2 regions of the Arthrobacter sp. CAN_A1 genome follow, and region 1 is predicted to be linked to the other one. Evidence: predicted binding sites of a transcription regulator. Region 1 holds the regulator's gene; the other holds the start of a gene.
The links. The regulator LexA, encoded in region 1, represses DNA repair genes until DNA is damaged. The targets are predictions, from matches to a motif close to TCGAACANNTGTTCGA.

Region 1 (3,413 bases):
AGACTACGTTGGCGCCGGAGTCGTGCACCTGACGCGCGGCGTCTTCGGCGCCCAAGGTGAACGATTCATTGCCTTCACCGGGGATGTAGCGCGTGCCGGTGCTGCTGGCGAGCAGAGGATACATGGAGTAGGTCGGTGGGAAACCGATCGCCGACCGGCCCGGCCCACCGAAGGCCTGGAGAAGGTGCTGCAGCACCTCGTTGGAGCCGTTGGCTGCCCACAAATTATCAGGCGTCAACCCATGGCCCAGGTACCGCGCGAGGTTGGACCGCAGGTCACTGAACTCCCGGTCAGGGTAGCGGTTGAGTCCGCCGACTTCCCGGCTGACCGCATCAACAATTGCCTGCCTGACGTCGTCGGGGACGCCGTAGGTGTTCTCGTTGACGTTGAGGAGGATGGGCACATCCAACTGGGGTGCCCCATAGGGATGCTTACCCCGCAGATCATCACGCAGGGGCAACCGGCTCAACCGCTCAAACTGTTCACTCACCTATCAAGGTTATGCGCCGAGCCGTGCAAGAGCAGAATCAGGGGAAACTTCGAACGTCCCGCCCCGAGGGACTCCCGGCAGCCGAGACTGGCTGGCCGGTCCGCCGTGGATGGCGCGACTCGAAAGAGTCTCTGGGGTATGAGTCCTCTGGAAGGTCTTACCGATTGGTCGGGACGTCCAGCTGCTGGCCGGCCTGGAGAACTGAGGTACCCAGGCTGTTCAGTTCAACGATTTCGGAGACCACGTCGCGCGGATCGCGGTCTGGAGCGAACTCAGTGGCAATCTGCCAGATGGTTTCGCCCGCGGCGACGCTGACGCTGACGGTCTGTGTGACCTCTCCACCCTCGGCTGCGGCCTTGGCGGGCGAGTTGAAGAACCCTGACAACATCAGGACGGCAGACGCCAGCAGGACAATTGGCAGCCCGACCAGCAGGAGCCTGCCCCTACGGGTGAGTCGGAGCTTGGCCGCGCCGTTCTCGGCGACGGGGGAGTTTTGATGTGTGGTGATGACAGACATGGATAGACCTCTCTGTACTCTCGAATCAGTCCATTCGAATCCGGGTTTCAACCCGAACCAACCGTGACGGTTGAAGGTAGTGTTCGAGCGAAAACAGGACTGACCTGTTTCATTCGAACTTATCTTCGAATTGCTGCTTTCTTATTTTTAGCACTCATTGACGAACTTTGTCGAGACACGATCGAACAAATGTTTGAAAACGTGTCCCAACTCCCCTACCGTTAGGGCAAGGATGAACGTTCGGTTCCAGCAGAAATCAGCACATCATCCGCCTCTGACAAAATAAGCTCGGCGCCCTGAATCCAGGGATCAGCCGGGGTACATGGATTCTTATCGAAGGGACCGAGACCGTGAAAGAGTCCGACGGACCACTGGATGAACAAACTTCAGATCAGGCCCCCGCTCCGCTTCCTACGCGTGGTCGCCCCCGCGGCCGGCAGGTGCCCAAGGGCATGACAGCCCGGCAGAAGAAGATCCTCGAAACCATCCAGCGGGCCATCGGTACAAACGGCTACCCGCCGTCGATGCGGGAAATTGGGGACACGGTGGGGCTTGCCAGCCTGTCGAGCGTGACGCATCAACTGTCACAGCTGGAACGGATGGGCTATCTCCGCCGTGACCCGAAACGTCCCCGCGCCATGGAGATCCTGCTTCCGCTGACACTCGACCACGATCACAAGAGGGCGCCCGAGGGATCAGATTCCCACGGCCCGTCGGGGATCGGCGGTGCGGTGGACGCGGCGATGGTGCCGCTGGTTGGCCGGATCGCAGCAGGCGGGCCAGTCCTGGCTGATCAGGTCATCGAGGATGTGATGCCGTTGCCGCGTCAACTCGTCGGCCATGGAGATCTGTTTATGCTCCGCGTCTACGGCGACTCGATGATCGACGCGGCCATCTGCGACGGCGATTGGGTGGTAGTCCGCCGACAGCAGGAGGCGCAGAACGGCGACATTGTGGCGGCTCTGTTGGATGACGAGGCGACAGTGAAGACTTTCCGGCAACGCGACGGCCACACCTGGCTCCTCCCGCAGAACACCCAGTACGAGCCGATCCTCGGCGATCTGGCCACGATCATGGGCAAGGTTGTCTCCGTGATGCGCGCTCTCTAGCATCACACCACCTCCCCACTCACCCCCACCACCCCCACCCCGGGCGGTATGGGGTTCGGACGGCGATTGGCCGCGTTAGGTGCCAGGCTCTCCGGCCAGGCGCTGGAGCACGCCCACCGCGGTCGCGCGATCGGTTGTCGACCAGAAGGGTGGCAGCGCGGCGCGCAGGAACGACCCGTAGCGTGCGTTGGCCAGCCGGGAGTCGAGGATCGCCACTACTCCCCTGTCTTCGGTCGCCCGGATGAGGCGTCCGGCGCCCTGCGCCAACCGGACGGCGGCATGGGTCGCTGAAACGCTCATGAAACCGTTGCCGCCGGCTTTGGCCACCGCCCTGGTCCTCGCGGTCATCAGGGGATCGTCCGGTCGGGGGAAAGGTATCCGGTCGATGGTGACCAGTCGACAGGACCTGCCCGGGACGTCGACGCCCTGCCAGAGGGACATGGTGCCGAAGAGACACGTGTCGGGTTCATCGGAGAACTGTTTGACCAGGGCTGACATCGAGGATTCGCCCTGGCACAGGATCTCGAAATCCACCCTCGGACGCAGCGCCTCGGCAGCTTCCTCGGCGGCCCGGCGGGAAGAGAAGAGTCCCAGCGCGCCGCCCCGGGACGCTTTGAGAAGGACCTCAAGTTCGTCAAGCTGTTCTGCCGAGGTACCCCGTTCAGGCTTCGGCAGGTCTTTGGCGACGTAGAGCACGCCCTGTCTCGGGTAATCAAACGGACTGCCGACGTCGACGCCCGTCCAGGAGGGAGCCGACGCTCCGGCCAGGCCCAGCGACCCGGCAACCGGGCCGAACTCGGAGCCAATCGCCAGCGTTGCCGACGTGAGCACCACGGTGTGATCGGCGAACAGGCCCTCCCGCAGTTTCCCTGCCACCGACAGTGGAGCAATGTTGATCGTGGCCGGTGCGGCGTCGTCGGGCTGGGAGTACCCGGTGCCAGGCGAGAAGGTGCTGGGCCGTGAGGCCCACAGCACTTCGCCCGCGGGGGTGGCCGTGAGGAGGCGTTCACACAGTTCGAACACCGCCAGCACATGGGACTTGGCCAGCTGGCGTCCGCCGTCGGCGGGGGTTGGGCCGTCGCCCTTGGCATCGGACAGGACGGCACGGCAGGCCTCCCGGACCTGGGTGATGGCCGATTCCTGCTCTTCATCCAGCCCCGAAGCCATCAGACCCGAGGGAATCCCTTCCACTGTCGACTCGAAGAACCGGTTCGCCGCGTCCAGTGGCTCGGCACTGACCGAGAGGTGTCTGCGCGCGGCTGACGCCGCGGCGGAGATCATGCCGGTGGAGAGCTGC
Region 2 (3,413 bases), on a different contig from region 1:
GCGCTTGCGATTCCTGAGCATATTGTGATCCTCACTCTGGGGCCATTGACCTGACAGAGGAAAACCGTTCCCTAAGACGGAATCCGTATGCCGAAATATACGCCCGATCATCCGTGGGTTCAATGGACAGGCCGAGCTACTGCACCCGCCGTCGCCTCATAGGTCCGGGTCTTTCGGTGCGCTCAGGCCGAGGTGATGTCAGGCCAGTCTTGGTCCCGGGCAAAGGTGGGGCGGTGGAGTCGTAGCTGTGGCCGGTGGGGGTGGTGATCCGGAGGGAGTGTCGGGGTCCGGGGCGTGGTTGTGCTGTCCAGCCGGGTGTTTCTTTGGTGTGGTTGCACGCTTCGCAGAGCCCAGCCCCGTTCGAAATGGAGGTACACCCGCCGCGATGCCACGCGACGATGTGGTCGACGTGGCGGATGGGTGCGTCGCAGTACGGGGTGCGGCAGGTGTCGTCCCGGGCGGTAATGTACCGGCGTTGCACCCGCGTGAAGAGTCGGGCCCTGGAATCCATGGCTACCAGGTCCCCTGTGCCTGGTGTGGTGTAGAGGCGGCGCACCCACACGTCGAAGGTGGATTGGGCTGGAGACGGGTTCAGGAGGTCTCTGGCCCAGGAGGAGGGGACGATGCCGTAGCCGGGGATCCGGGCCGGTTCGCTGTCGCACTGAAGGAGGGCCCGGTCGGTCATGATGACCTGCACCTCGACCCGGGAGACACCACCGGCGACACCGGTGATGCGTTCGACGAGGGTGTCGGCCATCAACTGTCCCCGGGACCGGGTGTCCCCGCCCGATCGGGCCGTGTCGGCGTGCCGGGTTAACGCCGCGTAGGCGGCCACCGCGTTTTTCACCGGCAACAACGCGCTCAGGTACGCCATGGTGTCCGGTGCCGGACGGATACTCACGAACCGTTCGCCGGCGGCGTGGGCGGCCCGGTTCACCACCGAACGCGGATCCCGCCGGTACGCGGCAGCCTTCACCGCCGCGACGATGGTTTTGTCCCCGCACCCGCTAAACGTCCCCGTGTCAGGGTGGAGTTCCTCATCGACGGCCGTCCGGTCGGCGGCGGACAGGCACGCCGTCTCCTTCACCAGGAGGGTAGCCCGCCACTCGTTCAGCTCACCGTCCTCCAGGGCTGCCAACGTATGGGGCATTTCCGTGGCCAGCGCCCGAGCCAACCCCAGAAGTCTGCTGCCGCGGGACGGGGACTCCCGACGGGCCAAAGCGACCTGCGCGGCAACACTTCTGCCCTGCTCCGCGCCTGGCACGCCGGCGTTGGCCTGGGATTGGCGTTCGGAGAGGTCAAAGGCCACAGCGATCCGGGCCTGTATCCCGGCAATGGCGGATTTCACGTCCTCTAGTCCGCGGAGCTGATTGATCATCCCGGCGGAGTCAGCGGCTGGCTTCAGCGACTGGAGGGCGTTGAGCAAAACCCAGGTGCCAGCATCACGGGAAGCGCTGCCATTAGCAGTACTACTAGAACCAGAAGAACCACGCGGGCCCCTTCCCGGGAGGGTAGATTCCTTCCGAATCGATGTAGAAGCCGTGCTGCCGTCCATACCTCCATTGTCCCAAACTGCACCGACAATCCAGGGACTCACGAGCCTATGTGGATAAATCTCTCGAACAAACATTCGAATACGGTCGGAGGCCCGGCTCGGGCTATAGACAGGATCCATCCGTCGTGCGACCACAGCGACGCCAAACGGTTCCTTGCCGATCGGCTCGTGAATGCCCGACCTGCTTGGGCAGCACCCAACGGCGGCGCAACCAGCCAACAATCACACGGGCGGGAACTGCAGTACGCCGCCCTGGTAGACCTGCCCGATCATGGATCGCAGCATCGGCAGCTGTTCCGTCGATTCGAGCGTGCCGGTGAGGACGACGACGTCGGCCAGGTGCTTTGGCGCCAACCGGCCCACGGAGTCGACGGGGGTGATGAGTTCGCCCGGCACCGAGGTGGAAGCCGCCAGGACCTGCTCAAGGGTCATGCCGGCATCGGCCATCAGCGCGAGCTCTTCCAGATTGTCGCCGTGCGCGCCGACTCCGGCGTCGGTTCCCATGCCGACCTTGACCCCAGCGGCGATTGCCCGGGCAACCGACTGGCGGTGGTCCTCCGCGACCCGTTTGGCCTTGTCGATGACCTGTGGCGAGAGGCCGCTCGTCCCAGATTCGCCCTTGCGGATGACGGCCAGCGGGGCTGACAGGGTGGGTACGAGGTAGGCCTTGGTGTCCAGGAACAGCTGGATTGCCTCGTCGGTGAGGTAAATGCCGTGCTCGATGGTCCGCACGCCGGCCTGCAGCGCGTTGATGATCCCGGCGGTGCCTTGCGCGTGGGCCATGACGTACTTGCCCTGCATCCCGGCTTCCTCAACGACGACGGCGATCTCCGCTGGGGTGAACTGGGAGTGCTTCGGGTCGGTGGTCGGCGAGAGGACGCCGCCGGTGGAGCAGATCTTGATCTGGTCCGCGCCCGCCCGCAGGAGGGTGCGCGTCACCTTGCGGACCTCTTCGACGCCGTCGGCGATGCCGCTGGGACGGCCGGGATGCGGCCCGAAGTCGGGGGAGTCGAGTCCCGAGGGATGCCAGAGGTCGCCGTGGCCGCCGGTCTGGGACATGATGCTGACGGCAATGCGGAGCCGTGGGCCCTTGACGATCCCGGTCTCGACCGCCTGCTTGGCACCCAGGTCGGCGCCACCGGCGTCGCGCACGGTCGTGACGCCAGCGCGCAGGGTGGCCTCAAGGTTCCGCACGGATTCGTAGAACTGCAGCGAGTAGGGCTCGACCATCGCCTGGATGGATCCCGGGGTCGACGTCATGGCGTGAACGTGCAGGTCGATCAGGCCCGGAAGCACCGTGCGACCGGCGCAATCCACCACCGCGGCATCCGCATACGCGTCGGCTGAGCCGGCGTCGCGGCCCACTGCTTCGATGATCCCGTCGCGGATGACGACGTCGGTTTGGCCGGGGAGGAAGCGTTCGCCGTCGAACACGTGGCCATTCTTCAGAACTGTCGCAAGCGTCATTGCTGCCTTTCGAGGTTTGTCGTGACCTGATTCACCTTACTAGCGCGACTGCGGGTGTGGATCAGACGCTCTGTGATCAGCAATAACCAGATTGAGCCGAGAGCCATCGACTACCTAGCTGGTCCGCCGGCCGGGGGATGGAGTCAGAGGGCCCGTACGTCGAGGACGGACGCAAGTCCGATGAAGTCTCTGATGTTGCGCGTGTATAGGATCGCCTCGTGGGTCATTGCGGTGGCGGCGATGAGTAGGTCGAAGCTTCGCGCCTGGGGCTTCCTGCCCGATTCTGCGAACAGGTGAGATATCAATCCGTAGTTCCGTGCCACTTCGCTGTCGACGGGTAACGCCGAGAACCTGCTCTCAATCGCCGCAAGCCGGCGAAGGCGGAGTGCGC

Region 2: the regulator LexA is predicted to act here: its motif matches at 1,619-1,634, upstream of IWX62_RS08290 (HNH endonuclease signature motif containing protein).

The regions. Positions count from the first base shown of each region.
Region 1 is NZ_JADOUR010000006.1:40,825-44,237, forward strand. It holds gene IWX62_RS08685 (histidinol-phosphate transaminase) at 1-490, opposite strand, end outside; gene IWX62_RS08690 (LysM peptidoglycan-binding domain-containing protein) at 648-1,007, opposite strand; gene lexA (transcriptional repressor LexA) at 1,460-2,116, shown strand; gene IWX62_RS08700 (ATP-dependent DNA helicase) at 2,192-3,413, opposite strand, start outside.
Region 2 is NZ_JADOUR010000005.1:236,342-239,754, reverse strand. It holds gene IWX62_RS08295 (putative Ig domain-containing protein) at 1-21, opposite strand, end outside; gene IWX62_RS08290 (HNH endonuclease signature motif containing protein) at 137-1,555, opposite strand; gene IWX62_RS08285 (metal-dependent hydrolase family protein) at 1,778-3,022, opposite strand; gene IWX62_RS08280 (PIN domain-containing protein) at 3,166-3,413, opposite strand, start outside.